4 regions of the Bradyrhizobium sp. 215_C5_N1_1 genome follow, and region 2 is predicted to be linked to each of the others. Evidence: riboswitches for the same ligand, from Rfam matches in the RefSeq annotation. Region 2 holds a riboswitch; each other region holds the start of a gene.
What was found. Region 2 has a riboswitch for cobalamin ahead of AB7G19_RS29150 (DUF1636 family protein). Riboswitches for the same ligand answer to the same signal wherever they lie in the genome.
Positions count from the first base shown of each region.

Region 1 (4,338 bases), 1.8 Mb from region 2:
GAGATGGCGACGCTTCCGCCCGATCGCACGGCGCGCGCCACTGTTCGCGTGGCCTTGCGCCAATTGGCGGCCATGGAGCCGCACACCGCGACACTCGCCGCCTGGCTTGCCGCCTACGACCGTCGCGATCCAGCCGAGACTGAAGATCCCATGGAGGCTCTTCACTGAGTCAGACGTGATGCCGCGTTCCAACAAAATGTGCTACAAATCCCATAAGGAGATCGTTCCATGACTGTCACCATCCTGCCGCCCCACGCCGACCGTTTCCGCCTTCATCCGGTCACCTCGCGCCTTGCGCCGATGTTCTGCTTTGCGCTGCTGACGGTGTCATGCGCGCTCGCGAGCTTCGCGCTTGCCTGCGCGACGCCGTTTGCGGCGTTCGCCGTCGTCGCCGCCGCGATGCTGCCGATGCGTCCGGCGCTGCTCGTCGTCACCGGCGCCTGGCTCGTGAACCAGACCATCGGCTTCGGCGTGCTGCACTATCCCATCGATGGCAGCACCATCGCCTGGGGCTTTGTCATCGGTGCTGCCGCGTTGCTGTCGACGGCAGCGGCATCGACCGTTCTCCGCCTGCTGCCGCAGGGCCGCACGCCGCTGATGCTGGCCATCGCGCTCGTCGCCGCCTACGCCGCCTATGAGCTCGCGCTGCTTGCCGCGACGCCGTTCCTTGGCGGAGAGGGCGCGTTCACTGCGGCCATCGTGACGCGCATCGGGCTGACCAGCGCCGTCTGGCTCGCCGGCCTCGTCGCCGCCTGCGAGATCGTCCGCCTGGTCGATCCGTTCGGGCGCGCGATGCGGAACGCGTAATGCTGGATGTGCGTCATCCCAAGGGTTGCGCGAGCCCGGCGGGAATTCCCGCATTCCACAGGGAACAGGGCTCATGACCCGCAACGAATCGTTGACACCCGGCTGCATATGTCACCACATGTGGGCGTCACGGTTCCGCTGGATCGCAAGATTTAGTGGCTAAGAGGGAAGCCGGTGAACCGCGTGAGAGCGTGGAATTCCGGCGCTGCCCCCGCAACTGTCAGCAGCGAGCTGCTTCCGAACAATCGTCACTGGTGCCTTTCGCGCCGGGAAGACGGGAAGTGGGCGACGACCTGCGAGCCAGGAGACCTGCCGCGACGATCTGAACGTCCACGGGCGGGGTGTCCGGCGGTCGCTTGCATGCACCGCCCGGCAACTCTGCCGCCGGCGTTTCTGCAGCGTCCTTCCTTACAGCCCCGTTCAAACACAACGCGCGCATCACGGGGCCCATTGATGTCACTGAACCTGCACGACGCGGACACCGCTTCCGCACCCATCGTTCATTTGCGTCCACAATCGCTTGCGCTTGCTTCGAGCGAGCCGGCGATGCAGATCATCCGTCGCAACGGCAAGGTCTCGCCGTTCGATTCCGCCAAGATCGCGGTCGCCATGACCAAGGCTTTCCTTGCGGTCGAAGGCACCAGCGCGGTCGCCTCGCGCCGCGTCCATGAGAGCGTGGAGCAGCTGACGGCCGAAGTCGTCACTGCGTTGATGCGGCGGGCAGGCGAGGGACGCACCTTCCATATCGAGGACGTGCAGGACCAGGTCGAGCTCGCCTTGATGCGGAGCGAGCACCACAAGGTCGCACGCGCCTATGTGCTGTACCGCGAGGAGCGGTCGCGCCAGCGCGCCGAGGAGGCGGCCGCGGAAGCGACGCCCGCTGTCGCGCCGGCACTTCATGTCACGCTCGCCGACGGTTCGCGCGTTGGTCTCGACACCAAGCGGCTCGCGCTGATTATCGGCGAAGCCTGCGCCGGCCTCGACGGCGTTTCCGCGGCACCCGTGCTCACCGAGACCACCCGCAATCTCTACGACGGCATCAGCCAGGACGAACTGGCACTGGCCTCGATCATGGCCGCGCGCACGCTGGTCGAGCAGGAGCCGAACTACGCCTATGTCAGCGCGCGCCTGCTGCTGGACAAGCTGCGCGGCGAGGTGCTGTCCTACGTCCATGGCGTGCCGACGTCCGCCTCGCAGGCCGACATGACGATGCGCTACGTCGAATATTTCCCGGCCTATCTGAAGACCGGCATCGCTGCCGAACTGCTCGATCCTGAACTGGCCCGCTTCGACCTCGGCCGGATCGCGGCTGCACTCAAGCCCGAGCGCGACCTGAACTTCCAGTTCCTCGGGCTTCAGACGCTCTACGACCGCTACTTCCTGCACGTCCGAGGCAAGCGGATCGAATTGCCGCAGGCCTTCTTCATGCGCGTAGCGATGGGTCTTGCGGTTCGCGAGATCGACCGAGAGGCCAAGTCGATCGAGTTCTACGATCTGCTGTCATCGTTTGACTTCATGGCCTCGACGCCGACGCTGTTCAATTCGGGTACGCTGCGTCCGCAATTGTCGTCCTGCTTCCTCACGACGGTGTCCGACGACCTGGACGGCATCTTCAAGTCGATCAAGGACAACGCACTGCTGGCAAAATATTCCGGCGGCCTTGGCAACGACTGGACGCCGGTGCGTGGTCTCGGCGCCCACATCAAGGGCACCAACGGCGAGAGCCAGGGCATCATCCCGTTCCTGAAGGTTGCCAACGACACCGCGATTGCCGTCAACCAGGGCGGCAAGCGCAAGGGCGCGGTCTGCGCCTATCTGGAGACCTGGCACGTCGACATCGAGGAATTCCTCGACCTGCGCAAGAACACCGGCGACGACCGCCGCCGCACCCACGACATGAACACCGCCAATTGGGTGCCGGACCTGTTCATGCAGCGCGTCGATGCCGATGGCGAATGGACGCTGTTCTCGCCTGACGAGACGCCCGATTTGCACGATCTCTATGGCGAGGCGTTCAAGACGGCTTACGAGGCCTATGAGGCCAGGGCGAAAGCCGGCGGCATGCGCGTCTTCAAGACCGTGCGTGCGAGCGACCTCTGGCGTCGCATGCTGACCATGCTGTTCGAGACCGGTCATCCCTGGATCACCTTCAAGGACCCCTGCAATCTGCGTTCGCCGCAACGCCACGTGGGCGTGATCCATTCCTCGAACCTCTGCACCGAGATCACGCTCAACACCTCGGCCGACGAGGTCGCGGTCCGCAATCTCGGCTCCATCAACATGCTCAACCATGTCGGGCCCGATGGTGTCGACCAGGCCAAGCTGAAGCGGACGGTGACCACCGCCGTCCGGATGCTCGACAACGTCATCGACATCAATTTCTACACGATCCCCGAAGCGCGCCGCTCCAACATGCGTCATCGTCCCGTCGGGCTCGGCCTGATGGGATTTCAGGAAGCGCTTCAGGTCCAGCGCATTCCAACTGCGTCCGACACTGCCGTGATGTTTGCCGACACCAGCATGGAAGCAATCTCGTTCCACGCGATCGAAGCGTCGTCCGATCTCGCCGCGGAGCGCGGACGCTATCCGAGCTTCGAGGGCTCGCTGTGGTCGAAGGGCGTCTTGCCGCTCGACTCCATCCAGCTTCTCGCCGACGCGCGCGGTGGTCTCGACGTCGATCGCTCCGCAACACTCGACTGGGATCGCCTCCGCAAGAAGGTCACGTCCAGCGGCATGCGCAACTCGAACGTCATGGCGATCGCGCCAACGGCGACGATCTCCAACATCTGCGGCGTCTCGCAGTCGATCGAGCCGAACTATCAGAACCTGTTCGTGAAATCGAACATGTCCGGCGACTTCACGGTCGTGAACGAGTTCCTGGTCCGCGACCTCAAGGCGAGGGGGCTTTGGGACGAGGTCATGGTCTCCGACCTCAAATATTTCGACGGCAGCGTCGGCCAGATCGACCGCGTTCCTGACGATCTGAAGGCGCTCTACGCCACCGCCTTCGAGATCGACAGCGCCTGGCTGATCGAGGCGGCCGCGCGCCGGCAGAAATGGATCGACCAGTCGCAGTCGCTCAACCTCTACATCGCCAATCCCTCCGGCAAGAAGCTCGATGCGCTCTACCGGCTGGCCTGGCGGCGCGGCTTGAAGACGACCTACTATTTGCGCTCGCACAGCGCCACGCATGTCGAGAAATCGACGTTGAAGGGCACCGACGGAAAGCTCAATGCGGTGTCCGCGTCTGTGGCGGTGTCGCACGCGCCGATCATGATACCGACCTCTGCGGTGCCGGACCTCGACGGCATCAAGGCCTGCCGGATCGACGATCCCGAATGCGAAGCGTGCCAGTGAGGAGATGACGATGCTTGACTGGTCCGATACCGAAACCACAGCGGCCGCTCCGGCCGTCTCAAGTCTCGCCACCGCACTGCGTCCGCAGACCCAGCTCAAGCTCGAGCCGGCCGACCCGACCGGCTTAGGTGCGATCGATCGCGCCGGCGGCCGCGTCTCGGTCGACGAGAAGCA
Region 1 covers NZ_CP197228.1:4,251,734-4,256,071, forward strand. Annotated here, with positions in the region: gene AB7G19_RS20470 (DUF6925 family protein) at 1-168, shown strand, start outside; gene AB7G19_RS20475 (hypothetical protein) at 229-807, shown strand; cobalamin riboswitch at 921-1,138, shown strand; gene AB7G19_RS20480 (ribonucleoside-diphosphate reductase subunit alpha) at 1,261-4,164, shown strand; gene AB7G19_RS20485 (ribonucleotide-diphosphate reductase subunit beta) at 4,175-4,338, shown strand, end outside.
Region 1: it holds a riboswitch for cobalamin, as region 2 does, so the genes downstream of both, AB7G19_RS20480 (ribonucleoside-diphosphate reductase subunit alpha) here and AB7G19_RS29150 (DUF1636 family protein) in region 2, are expected to answer to the same signal.

Region 2 (4,338 bases):
AGGCGATCTGGTCCTCGAACACTTCCGACAGCGGCGTCTCGTGATCGAGATTTTCATCCGCGGCGCGCTGCGCTTCCACCGCAGCCGGGTCCGGCGCAAAACGGCCGGCGGCAACAGCTTCGGCATCGGCCAGCGCGATCACACCATCGACCGTGATCCGCGAGCGGATCTCCGGCCAGTCGAACGCCTTCAGCAGCGGCTTCGGCAGCGCCAGGCCCGAGGTCTCGATCAGGATGTGATCGGGCCGCACCGGCCGCGCCAAAAGCTTTTCCATGGTTGGAATGAAATCGTCGGCAACGGTGCAGCAGATGCAGCCATTGGCGAGCTCGACGATGTTCTCTTCCGGGCAATTGGCATCGGCGCAGGATTTCAGGATCTCGCCGTCGACGCCCTCGCTGCCGAATTCGTTGACGAGCACCGCGAGCTTCTTGCCGTCAGGGTTTGCGAGCAGATGCTGGATCAGCGTCGTCTTGCCGGAGCCGAGAAAACCGGTGACCACCGTCACAGGGACTTTTGCGAGCGAGTTCATTCGGCGGCCTCCGGCAACACGGCAATGGGGGGAATGCGGGCAAGCGACTGCTTGCGGAAGATTTCGGGACGGCTGCGCCAGGGCACGAGGCCGTCGGGCGCGGCGGCATAGGCCGCAGCACCCGCGACCACATCGCTCGCATGGGCCTCTGACAGACGGCCATAGACATAGGACCAGCGGCCGGGCGCGCTGAGCGCAACCGAGCAACCCTGGCTGCATGCCGACAGGCATTCAACGGGAACCACATTGACGCCCTCGGGCACGCCGACGTCGAGGATCGCACCATGCAGGCGCTTCCCGGGCGTCGTCTCACCCTCGTCGAGCGTCTGGCCGGCACGGCAGGTAATACAGACGTGAAGTGTGACGGTCATCGCCTCTTCCAGGATAAACAGCGGGAGGCGAAGAGGCACACGGACCATTCCCCCGAAGGTCCGTTTCCCCGTCGCGGAACACCCCGTCCGCCGGTCCAAAACTCGTCCGCGCTGGCAGGTCTCCCGGCTTGCGGAGCAGGGCTTTTGGCCCTTCGATCCCCGCCTTCCCGATCCCCTCGGGGATCAGTGGCTTCGGGCATCTCTCCGGTCACGGTCGCGGGGGCGGCTGCAGTTTGGAGCCGAATCTTGTCGATTCGGACCCTATCGCATTCCCTCTTCGCCTGTCATAGGACAGGAACCAACGCCGGGCCACCATTTGCCCCCGGCCGCCTCTTGTCAAGCCGAAGGACCCTGTCAGATGACGCCTGAACCGGATACCCAAACGGCCGAGGAAACCGACGCCCGCCACGCCGCGAAAATGGCGAAAATCAAGGTCGCCCGCGACAAGATCATGGCGACCAAGAGCGGCGAGAAGGGCCTCATCATCGTCCACACCGGCGCCGGCAAGGGCAAGTCCTCCTCCGCTTTCGGCATGATCGTCCGCTGCGTCGCCCATGGCTTCCCCTGCGCGGTCGTGCAGTTCATCAAGGGCGCCTGGGACACCGGCGAACGGCGCCTGCTCACCGGCCATTTCGGCGAGCTCTGCCAGTTCCATGCGATGGGTGAAGGTTTCACCTGGGAGACGCAGGACCGCGCCCGCGACATCGCCGCAGCGCAGGCCGGCTGGGCGAAGGCCAAGGAGCTGATCTCAGATTCCAATCTGCGCATGGTCGTGCTCGACGAGATCAACATCGCGCTACGCTACGACTATCTCGACATCGCCGAGGTCGTCGAATTCCTGAAAACGCATAAGCCACCGATGACACATGTCGTGCTCACTGGGCGCAACGCCAAGGACGAGCTGATCGAGATCGCCGATCTCGTCACCGAGATGACGATGGTGAAGCACCCCTTCCGCTCCGGCATCAAGGCGCAAGCCGGCGTCGAGTTCTGACGACGCCAAGTACTGAAACACCATGGCGCGCGCATTGATGATCCAGGGGGCCGGCTCCGACGTGGGCAAGTCGCTCATCGTCGCAGGCCTCGCGCGCGCCTTCACGCGGCGCGGCCTGCGCGTTCTGCCTTTCAAGCCGCAGAACATGTCGAACAACGCGGCCGTCACCGTCGACGGCGGCGAGATCGGCCGGGCGCAGGCGCTGCAGGCACTGGCCGCCGGCGTCGAGCCGCACACCGACATGAACCCGGTGCTGCTGAAGCCCGAGACCGATGTCGGCGCACAAATCATCGTCCAGGGAAAGCGAATCGCGACCGCACGGGCGCGTGAATATGCGGCGATGAAGCCGTCGTTGATGGGCGCGGTGCTGGAGAGTTTCGAGCGGCTGAAGGCGCGCGCCGATCTGGTGCTGGTCGAAGGCGCCGGCAGCCCGGCCGAGGTCAACCTGCGCAAGGCCGACATCGCCAACATGGGCTTTGCGCGCAAGGCCGACGTGCCGGTCGTGCTGGTCGGCGACATCGACCGCGGCGGCGTCATCGCCCAGCTCGTCGGCATCAAGACGGTGATCGACCCTGACGATGCCGCGATGATCCAGGGCTTTGTCATCAACAAGTTTCGCGGCGATCCCTCGCTGTTCGACGACGGCTACAAGCTGATCGAGCAGAAGACCGCGTGGCGCGGCCTTGGCGTGCTGCCCTGGTTCGCGCGCGCCGGCGAGCTGCCGGCCGAGGATGCGCTGGGCCTAAGCGATGCGCGCAAGCCGGGCCAGTGCAAGATCGCCTGCCTCGCGCTGTCCCGGATCGCCAATTTCGATGATCTCGATCCGCTGAAACTCGAGCCTGGCGTCGATCTCGTGATGGTGCGGCCGGGCGAAGCTATCCCCGGCGACATCCGCCTCGTCATCATCCCCGGCTCAAAGTCCACCCGCGGCGATCTCGCCTTCCTGCGCGCGCAGGGCTGGGACATCGATCTCCTGGCGCATCACCGCCGCGGCGGCCATGTGCTTGGCCTCTGCGGCGGCTATCAGATGCTCGGACGCAGCGTCGCCGACCCCGATGGCATCGAAGGCCCTGCCGGCGACACGCCCGGCCTCGGACTTCTGGACGTCGCGACAATGATGAGCCCGCAGAAGACGCTGACGCGCGTCGCGGCCGTGCATGCCGCCACGGACCAGCCTATCGAGGCCTACGAAATCCACATCGGCCGCACCGATGGGCCGGATCGCGCGCGCCCGTTTGCGAAACTGAACGGCGAGCCCGAAGGCGCGATCTCGCGCGATGGCCGCGTGCAAGGCAGCTATTTGCACGGCCTGTTCACGTCGGATGATTTCCGCAAGGCGTATCTCGCAAAGCTCGACATTCCGGCAGGCGACGAGCCTTATCACAGCAGGGTCGAGAGCGCGCTCGACGCCCTCGCCGACCACATCGAACAGCATCTCGACGTCGGCGGCCTGCTCGCGCTAGCGCGCTAGCGCCTCGGCAAGGCGCGTCCATTCGGCTTCGCTGCCCGGAAGCCCGAGGCGCAGCCATGCCGGCTGTTTCGCGAATACGCGCGACCAGATTTGGCTACGCGCCAGTTTCTCCTGCGCAGCAAGCGCATCAGGCGTCTCGTAGAGACGAAACAGCGGTGCATCGCCGACGAGCCGCCAGCCTTGCGACTGCACGATGTCGTCGAGGCGGACACAGTCGCGCGCAAGCCGCGCGGACGTGGCCTCGACCCAGGCGTCGTCATGCAAGGCGCGGCAGCCGATCGCGATCGCCGCTCCCGAGACTGGCCATGGACCCGACATCGTCGCAAGCTTCGCGATATCGGCCGCATTGCCGAGCGCAAACCCAAGCCGCAGGCCGGCAAGACCATAGAACTTTCCGAACGAGCGCAGGACCAGCAGTCCAGGCCGATCCGCCTCGGATGCGAGCGACAGCTGCGGGGTAGCATCGGCAAAACTCTCGTCGATGACGAGACGGCCGACGCGCGGCAGCAGCGCCAGCAAATCCTGTGGCGCAAAACGCCGGCCATCGGGATTGTTGGGATTGACGACGACGGCGAGATCTGTGCCCGCCAGCGCGTCGAGCTCGCCGACCTCCTGGACATCCCAACCCGCAATCGACAAGACCCCGGCATATTCATTGTAGGTCGGCGCGAGGATGCGCGCGCGGCCGGCTGGCGCGAGTTGCGGCAGCAATTGAATGGCGGCCTGCGCACCGCCCATCGCGACGACCGGCGCGCTCGTGCCGTAAGCGTGCTGCGCGGCCTGATGCAGGCTCTCGATCTCCGCGCGCGATGGCAGCGCGTTCCATGCACGCGCGCTCACCTCGCCCACGGGATAAGACAGGCGGTTGATCCCGGTCGACAGATCTATCCAGTCCTCCGTGCGCCCGCCAAAACGTTGCTGGGCCAGATCGAGATTTCCACCGTGCTCGCGCATGCCCCGTTCTTTCACGCGA
Region 2 covers NZ_CP197228.1:6,039,795-6,044,132, forward strand. Annotated here, with positions in the region: gene cobW (cobalamin biosynthesis protein CobW) at 1-529, opposite strand, end outside; gene AB7G19_RS29150 (DUF1636 family protein) at 526-900, opposite strand; cobalamin riboswitch at 997-1,218, opposite strand; gene cobO (cob(I)yrinic acid a,c-diamide adenosyltransferase) at 1,259-1,894, shown strand; gene AB7G19_RS29160 (cobyric acid synthase) at 1,917-3,365, shown strand; gene cobD (threonine-phosphate decarboxylase CobD) at 3,354-4,319, opposite strand; gene cbiB (adenosylcobinamide-phosphate synthase CbiB) at 4,331-4,338, opposite strand, start outside.

Region 3 (4,338 bases), 1.8 Mb from region 2:
AGCGTCAGGTTTTCGCTCAATTCGACGCCAAGCTTCGTCGAATAGGTCATGTTGTCGTAATAGTTGCCGATCGCCTTCTGCCCCGGCGGCAGCAATTCGACCGGTGTCACCGGCACGTCGTTCGCGTGGAAATGCGCAACGTTGAAGGCATAGTTGAAGTGGTCCTGTGAACCGCTCAGGCCTGCGGTCTGGTTGAACGTTCCGAACGAGCCTCCCTCGACCGAGCCGGTCGCGCGGGCGGGACCGTCACCCTTCTTCGTCACGATGGAGATCACGCCACCCAGCGCGTCTGCGCCGTAGAGACCGCCCTGCGGACCGCGCAGGACTTCGATCTGCTGAATGTCGGAGGTGAGCAACTGGCCGAAATCAAACGAACGGTTCGGGTTGCTGGGATCGCTGACGTCGATGCCGTCGATCAGGACCTTGGTGTGGTTGGAATTCGTTCCGCGCATGAAGATCGACGTCTGTCCGCCGGGGCCGCCGGTCTGCACGAGGTTGAGGCCGGGAACCGCGCTCAGTGCATCGGATGCGGTCCGGCGCTGATCGCGCTCCATGTCTCTGGCGGTCAGAACCGTCACCGAGCTCGCAACCAGATTGGTCGGAGTGACGATACCCGTCGGACTGACGACGACCGTCGGAAACAGGTTGGCGGCGGATACCCCGGCAACCGGGGGCGACGCCGGCACCAGCCCGGGCTTCGGCACCCGAGCGACGCGCCGCTGCTCGGGCTGGTCGGGCGCAGGCCGCGCGGCTCGCGGCTTGGCCGGACGCTCGGTCGGCGCGACCTCGACCGGCGGCAGCAGATCGGGCGATGCCGACTGCTGGGCCTGGGCAATGGACAGATCGAGCGAATACAGGGAAACGAACGCGACAAGGCCGGCGCGGAAGCGCCTGGCGGCAAAGACATTACGGGACACTCTTGTAACCTCGGTATGACGTCAGTGGCACGTCACAGCGAACGAGGTTTCACGGCGGAGCGTTCGATTGCTCCGGTGAAGCTAATGTCTGTACTCCCCGACCGACATCTTCGCGTGTGACCACGGCTGACGGCAGGTCTCCTGGCTCGCGGGTCGTTACCTTACGTCGCCTTCCCAGGACCGAGATTCCCAGTGGCATATGACGAAAGATTCACCGCTTACAGTTGCGGGGGCAGCCGTGGCGTTGAGAATATCCCGGTATCGGGAAAACCTCGCACCACGTTCCCTTTTGATCTCCGTGAGGAGAACCGTCACCGACCAATCTAGGGGGCAGGCAAGCGGAGAGTCAATCGGCCGGTTGCATGGCGGTCAAAGCACCGCACCGGAGATTGAGCTGGCGCAATCAGGCCGGCTCCCGCTCCGAACGCGTCCTGATCATCGCCCGCTCGCCGGCATCGACGAGTTGGCCGATGCCGGTGCGGCCCGTGAGCGCGCAGCGGATGATGTTCTCGGCAACGGACCTGCGAAAGCAATGGTCCTCGCCGACCGGGCGATTGCGGCAGACCCGATCCAGCGCCAGCTTCATGTTGATCCGGGTGCGGGTGTCGAAATGCTCGCTGATCATTCGCAGGGCCTCGATGCGTTGATGTCGGAGCGGAAACGCGTCGGCGTAGGCCGGGTTCCAAAACTTGCGCAGAGCTGACTACGCCCGCCCTCTTGGCCCTGTGACGGGCGGGCTACGCCCGACCTCTTGGCCGCTGGGCCTGAGCCCAGGCCGCGGTGACGTCGCGCAGCGGAGCGTCGATGCGTCGGATCGGGGTCAGCTCACCGGAGGCCGAGATGATGGCGGTCTCCTCGCAGCGACAGCGCGGGCATACGAAGCGGACCTCGTGCGGCGACGAAGACCAGCTCGAACGTTTGACGTTGGCCGCCATCGGGCTTGCATCGCAATGCGAGCACGACACCAGGAACCGACCGGGATCGAGCATACCCATTCCATAGGACTCCGCGTCCTGCCTGCCGCTTCAATGACTAACCCATGTGAATCGTTCCGGTGCCCGAGCACCCTCAGCGCTAGCTCCAGCCAGCGCCGCCGCTCAGTGGGCACCCTTGAGGGTGCATGACGTGGTGCAGGTGACGGTGTTGCCGTGGTCGCACGCCTTGCAGGCGGCAACGCACTGGTTCATGTCGCGGGGATTGTAGGAGCTGTAGTTCCGCATCGCACAGACCGGGGTCGAGCCGGTGATGTCCTGCTCCTGGTTGCAGGCGGCCGTCATGAGCGCGAAGATGAGGACTGCGAGAAGGCGCATGGGATTGCCCTGGTGAGGAGCGGCAAAGCGACGTCAGCGAGATGCGCTGCACCGCAACGGACCTCGGCATTCCCAATGCGAGCAATCATGATCGCGACGCTCGCATCCTCAAAGGATGCGCGCCAAACATTAAGAACGGATTGCAGGCGGCGTCAGGCCGCGGCCTTGGTCGCGATCGCCTTCCGCATATCCACCGCCAGCTGACGATACTGCTCCGAGAGTCTCAGATAGAACTCGCGCTTGGTGCTGTCGGTGGCGAGCTTGGCAATCAGCTCGCATTCGGCGGTGAGCGTCTCGAACCGTTCCAGCCTGTCATGAAGTTCTGTCATCGGCGTGTCCCCATCAAACGCCACAAGGGACGTCAAACCTAAGCCTGAGAAATAGGTCACGGCGAACATCGTTATCGAGTAGAAACGTTTTTTCCAGCAAGGGCGGTGCAAGCCCAGCAAGAACGGCTATTTCTGCTCCAGCCGCCAGGCACCATCCCAAGCTGCGTCCGGCGGATTGGCCTCGAACTGCGCGATGCGGCCGAGCAGCGTGCGCGAGGGACCGTCGCCGGGCACGGCTTCGAGCGCTGCATTGAACGCGGCGCGAGCCTCGTCGAAGCGCTGCGCGCGGTAGGCGGCGAGGCCTTCGGCGTAGCGCGCGCGCAGGCTCTCCTGCGGGACGCTGAGCCCGTGCGCCTTGCTCATCACCTCGAAAATGGCCTGCGATGCGCTTTGGCCGGCCACCGCCAGACGATCGATCTCGCGCAGCTCGAGGTTCGAGCCGATCGCGTCCGCCGTGGCCTGCGCGATCAGGATCCGCGTGCCGTAGATCTTGTTGACCAGCTCGAGACGCGAGGCGAGGTTCACGGCGTCGCCCATCACCGTAAAGCTCATCATCAGCTCGGAGCCGATGCTGCCGGTCAGGACCTCGCCGGTGGCAATCCCAATGCGCAGATCACAAGGGCCTGGCATGGCGCGGATGCCGAGCAGGTCAGGCAATTGCTTCTGCAACGCCGGCACCTCATCGGCCATATCGATGGCGGCGTAGCAGGCGAACAGCGCCGGCTCGTCCTCCTCAATGAAGGGAGGGCCCCAATAGGCCATGATGGCATCGCCGATATATTTATCGATGACGCCGCGATGGCTCCGGATCGGCGCGGACATCACCGTGAAATAGTGGTTCATGACCTTGACGAGGCCGCGCGGGGTCATGCCCTCGCTCATCGAGGTGAAGCCGCTCATGTCGGAGAACATGATGGTCATCACCCGGCGCTGGCCGTCGATGGCGACCTCCGGGCGGTCGATCAGCCCCTGCGCCACCTTGGGATCGATATAGCGGCCAAAGGTCTCACGGATCCGCTCGTTGTGCCGCAGCTGCTCGATCATGCGATTGAAGGCGGCGGCGAGTTCGCCGATCTCGTCCTGGGTCGAGACCGTGATGGTCTTGTCGAAGCGGCCCGCCTCGACCTCGCGGGTGCCGGCGAGCAACAGCCGCACCGGTCGCGTGATGCCACTGGAGACGAGGAGCGCGAAAGCAAATCCGACCACCGCCGCGAGGATGGTGACGATGCCCGAAATGATCATCGCCTGGTGCTGGCGACCGATCACTGTCGCCGTACTGGCGAAGACCTGCTTCAGCATGTCGGCGCGGATCGCGTCGATCTTCTGGTTGAACTGGTCGCGTATGGTGTCGAGATGCTCCAGGGTCCCGCGCGCCTCCGTCATCTGCTTGCCTTCGACCTGCTTGAGGAGTTTTGCGTGGTCCTCATTCATGTCGTGACGCAGCTCGGTGAGAGCGGTTTCGATGCGGGTCTCGATCCGCGCCAGCCCGGCATTGTCGGAAGGCGTCCTCTTGTCGTCGATGATCGCGTTGATGTGCGTGCGCGCGGCCTCGGCTTCCTCGTCGATCTTCCGATCGGCCTCCTCGAATTCGCGCAGGCGCGCCGCGTAGGCCTCCTCCTCCGAGGGGGCCTGCATCTTCATCATGACCATCCGCCGCAGCGCCACCGAGCGCTCCAGCGAGCGGATGTTGGCGCGCGCCAGATGGCCATAGGCCGGAATGTAGCGATCGGTCAGCTCGTCGAGCAGGACACCGACCTGGCTCGACATCACCATCGAAAGAAT
Region 3 covers NZ_CP197228.1:4,245,332-4,249,669, reverse strand. Annotated here, with positions in the region: gene AB7G19_RS20465 (TonB-dependent receptor domain-containing protein) at 1-917, opposite strand, end outside; cobalamin riboswitch at 1,032-1,245, opposite strand; gene AB7G19_RS20460 (hypothetical protein) at 1,321-1,542, opposite strand; gene AB7G19_RS20455 (hypothetical protein) at 1,655-1,912, opposite strand; gene AB7G19_RS20450 (hypothetical protein) at 2,015-2,227, opposite strand; gene AB7G19_RS20445 (hypothetical protein) at 2,380-2,556, opposite strand; gene AB7G19_RS20440 (adenylate/guanylate cyclase domain-containing protein) at 2,683-4,338, opposite strand, start outside.
Region 3: it holds a riboswitch for cobalamin, as region 2 does, so the genes downstream of both, AB7G19_RS20465 (TonB-dependent receptor domain-containing protein) here and AB7G19_RS29150 (DUF1636 family protein) in region 2, are expected to answer to the same signal.

Region 4 (4,338 bases), 260 kb from region 2:
CATCGAGCTGGATCGTGCCGGGCGCCTTCACCGAGACCCGGATCGGGCGCCGCGCGACGGGCTCGGACTTCACGCCCGCGCGCTGGATCTTGCCGGGCGACAGCTTCACCGTGCCGTCGTCGGTGTCGTCGCCTTCGTAAACGGCGACATAGTCCATCCCCATCGGATCCTTCTTTGGGACGGGCGACGTGTCGGGCAGCCCCATCGGATTGCGGTAGTAGAGGATTTTTCGCGGCGAAGCCGCTTGCGCCTTCGGTAGCGCCGGCGCGACGGCCGCTCCATCGTCGTCGTAGACCGGCACATAGTCCCGCCCGCGGTCGTCCTTCTTCTGACCCGCAGACCAGAGCGGCGCACCGCTTGGATCGCGGTAGTAAAGCGGCGTTCGCTCCGCGCCAGCCGCAGCCGATGATATGTCGGCCTCAGCGAGCCAGCCCGCACCGTTCGAATGCCAGTAGTAGCCGGCCAGGACCAGGCCACCGCCCAGCGCAAGAGCCGTCAGGAGACGCAGCGTTTTCATATGGTGTATCCGCGCGCCCGGGAGCGCGCGTCCGTGTGAAGGAAAAAGGGGAATGTCGGGCGCCGCCGGGCAGCGCCCGAACGCTCACTTGACCGCCGTGACGATCACCTTGCCGGTGACGGTCTCCGGTTCGCCCTGCACCTTCACGGACAGCGTCATCTGGTAGCGTCCAGCCATCGGCAGGTCCGTCTTGAAGGCGTACACACCCGGCTCCCTGGACGGCAGCGGCGCGACCGCCGATTCCATCTCGGCCATCCCGTCCGGGGCCATGTCGAGGCGGCTTTTGAAGATGACTGCGTCCGGTATCGGCTTGCCGGTCTGCTTGTTCGTCAGGCGAACGGCGAGCGTGACGTCTTCGCCCTTCTTCATCTGCGGAGTGACGGGCTCGAAGGCGTAGTCGCCCGCGCCCGCCATCGCGGCGGAAGCGGCAAGCGAAAGGGTGGCGGCGAGAGCCGCGGTGCTGATTTTGGAAAGCATTGTCCTGTCCTCATGAATTGATCTTTCGCCGTGGCGCGTGAAGCGCGCACGTCAGTCGTCGTCGCGAGCAGGCACGCCGCTCGCGTCTCGGGCTTTGCGAGATCAGATTCGAGGAGGTCGGAAAGGAGGACTGCCGCCGCGGAAGGAAACGACCTGATCCGGGGGAATAGCCATCGTGCTGGCCATGACGGCGAGACGTTCGAACGCCACGGGCCTGACATCACCGAGCGCGATGATCCCACCGACGCAGCAGAAGCCCATCCCGCACTTGTAGCCGCCGCTATGGGAGCCCGTTCCCTTCATGTCGGGACAACAATCGTCCATCGACATGTCGGCGTCGCCGCTCATGTGCATGGCCGTCTGCATGCCATCCGACGACATTGCGAGGTTCGCCGCGGACGCGCCAACCGGCAGCATCGCCAAGGATATGGCGATGGCGACTGCCAGGATGGTACGGACGAACTGCATCAATATCGACTTACCTTGTCGGGCCGGAACTCGGCCTCAGTAGCATACTCGGACACCAAAGGCAGTTATTGATCGTGGTCAAGCGTTCGTTACCCAGGCTCGTCCGGAGGCCGGGTTGGACGTTTCGACGCGGTCCTTCGGACTATCGTGCAAAACAGCAACACAAGGCCACCATCGACCGACCGGCCCGTCCAGCAGCCCGCGCGGATGTTGACGCGCTCATCCCCTGATGCCAGTTTCGTGATCGGTAGTGTCCGCAAGGACTCTTCAAGGGAATGCGGTGCGTCCACCTCAGTGGGCAATTCCGCGGCTGCCCCCGCAACTGTAGGCGGATAGCCGACGACCAAACGAACCACTGGAGCCCCGCTTGGGCCTCTGGGAAGGTGGTCGAAGGCGATGACCCGCGAGCCAGGAAACCTGCTACCAGCCATGGTCACGCGCGAACGCATTGGGCGGGGTGCCCTGATGTCGGACAAGTAGCCGGTGCATCCGCCGCCTGGGGCGAAGGTGGATGACTAAGGCAACCGCGGTGACGGTTTGTTTGCGTCGCCGCAGAGCGTTGTCGTGCAAAATCTTCATTTCCGTGCTGGCGCAAGGCCAGCGTTATCGCGTGCTTTCCTGATTACTCTGCTCTCGTCGGTGTCCTTGTCGTCCGCGGCGCTCGCGCAAAGCGCGGCGCAGGACAACCGCTCCCGGGAGGTCGGCCCGGTGATCGTGTCGCCGCCTGCGCCGCGACAGGCTCCTGCCGTCAGCCCCGGCACTCAGAAGCAGCGCGCGGCCCGGCGCGCCGCGGGACGCAATCGTGGCGCCCCTGCTGTCGCCGTTCCGGCCGCGCAAGCTCCGAGCGGGCCGGTACAGACGCCGCTCAATACGGCAGCCGTCACCGACGTCGGCTCCCGGCTCGGCATCACGGCGCGCGAGATGCCGGCGACCGTCGAGGTCATCGGTCAACAGACGATGCAGAACCTGGGCATCCGGACCACGACCGACGTCGCCAAGGCTGCAGTCGGCGTCACCGGCGGCGATGCGCCCGGCGCGCCCGCCATCTTCTCGATGCGTGGCTTTTCCGGCGACCAGATCTCCACGCTCTACAACGGAATCCCGATCGGGCCGTCGACCATGACCGGCCGTCCCATGGACGTGGCTGGTCTCCAGCAGGTCGAGATCATCAAGGGACCGGACTCGCTGGTGGCGGGCCTCGGTGCGACCGGCGGCGCCATCAACTACGTGAACAAGGCGCCGCACACCGGACCAATCGTCAACGACGCCTTCACTTCCTACGATTCCTTCAACGGCTATCGCGCCGGTTACGGATCGGGCGGCAGCACGCTGATCAACGGCCTCGACTACCGCTTCGACATCAGCCATTTCAACAACAAGGGCTTTATCGACGACACCTATTCGAAGCTCAGCAACGTCTCGGGCCAGCTGAACTATCGCGTCAACGAGAACCTGAGGATCTGGGGCGCGACCGAATACAGGCAGGACAACGACCGCTTCTACTGGGGGACGCCGCTGGTGCCGGCGAACGCGCCGGGCATCGTGCCGACGTATGGCGTCGTCTCCGGCCTCTGGAGCAACTATTACCTCGGCGGCGGCACGCCGGTCCCGGTCACCATCGACGCGCGCACGCTGACCACGAACTACAACGTGCTCGACAATCACAGCGGCGCCAACGAGCTCTGGCTGCGCAGCGGCTTTCAATGGGACATCACCAACAACATCTCGCTGAAGAGCCTGGTCTATGGCTATGACGCCCACCGGCACTGGTTCAACAACGAGATCTCGTCGTTTGACCAGACCGTAGGCAATTTCGCAGGCGCGCAGAGCATCTACCGCGAGCGCCTGGCGCTCGATCACGCGCAGCGGCTCTACGGCAACATCACCGACCTCACCGTCAATTCCAATCTCGGCGGAATGGACAATCGCTTCGTCGCCACCGTGGCGGCGAGCAGCAACCAGTTCAACGTCTCGCAGGACACGCTGTTCTTCAATGACTACGTCGACCTCCTCAATCCGGACCGCGGCCTCTACGGCCCGCGCAGCGACGAGAAGATCTACACCCATCTCGACACCGCCTCGCTGTCGTTCGAGGACCGGCTCAAGCTGACCTCGACCTTTGCGCTGATCGGCGGCATCCGTTTTGAGAATATCGAGCTGTCGCGGACCCGCTTCGACGAGAATGGCCTCCTGAAAGCCAACTATCCTTTCTCGAAGACGTTCAATCCGGTCACCGGACGCATCGGCTACACCTGGGACATCGCGCCCGGCGTGATGCTTTACAGCCAGTACGCGACGGCAGCCGACCCGACGGTGGCGAACATCTTCATCCTCAGGCCCACGACGCCGCTGCTGCTCACGACGTCGCGGACCTACGAGACCGGCGTGAAGCTGCTGTCGGCCGACAGGCGCGCGGAGGCCACGTTCTCGGCCTTCGACATCGAGCGCAAGAACGTCTACGTCCCCGAAAGCGGCATCCTCTTCAACGTCGCCGGCAAGATGGCCTCCAAGGGCGTCGAGATCGCCGCCGCGGTCAATCCGGTCGCGGGCCTGAAACTATGGGGCAACGTCGCCTTCGTGCAGTCGCGCTTCATCGACTTCACCTATGTCGACGGCAATGGCGACTTCCAGTCCTATTCGGGCAAGACGCCGCCCAACGTTCCCAACTTCATCGCCAACGCCGGCGCCTCCTATCGCTTCGACACGAAGCTGCCGGTCGAGATCGGCGGCCTCGTCCGTCACGTCGGCGACCGCTTCAACTTCCAGGACAATCTGGTCACGATGGACGCCTACACGATCTTCGACGCATACGCGTTCGTCGATATTCCAAAAGCCTATTTCCCGGGCGTCGACCAGACCCGGATCAGCTTTCGCGT
Region 4 covers NZ_CP197228.1:6,298,137-6,302,474, forward strand. Annotated here, with positions in the region: gene AB7G19_RS30355 (efflux RND transporter periplasmic adaptor subunit) at 1-517, opposite strand, end outside; gene AB7G19_RS30360 (FixH family protein) at 602-994, opposite strand; gene AB7G19_RS30365 (hypothetical protein) at 1,097-1,462, opposite strand; cobalamin riboswitch at 1,694-1,901, shown strand; gene AB7G19_RS30370 (TonB-dependent receptor) at 2,102-4,338, shown strand, end outside.
Region 4: it holds a riboswitch for cobalamin, as region 2 does, so the genes downstream of both, AB7G19_RS30370 (TonB-dependent receptor) here and AB7G19_RS29150 (DUF1636 family protein) in region 2, are expected to answer to the same signal.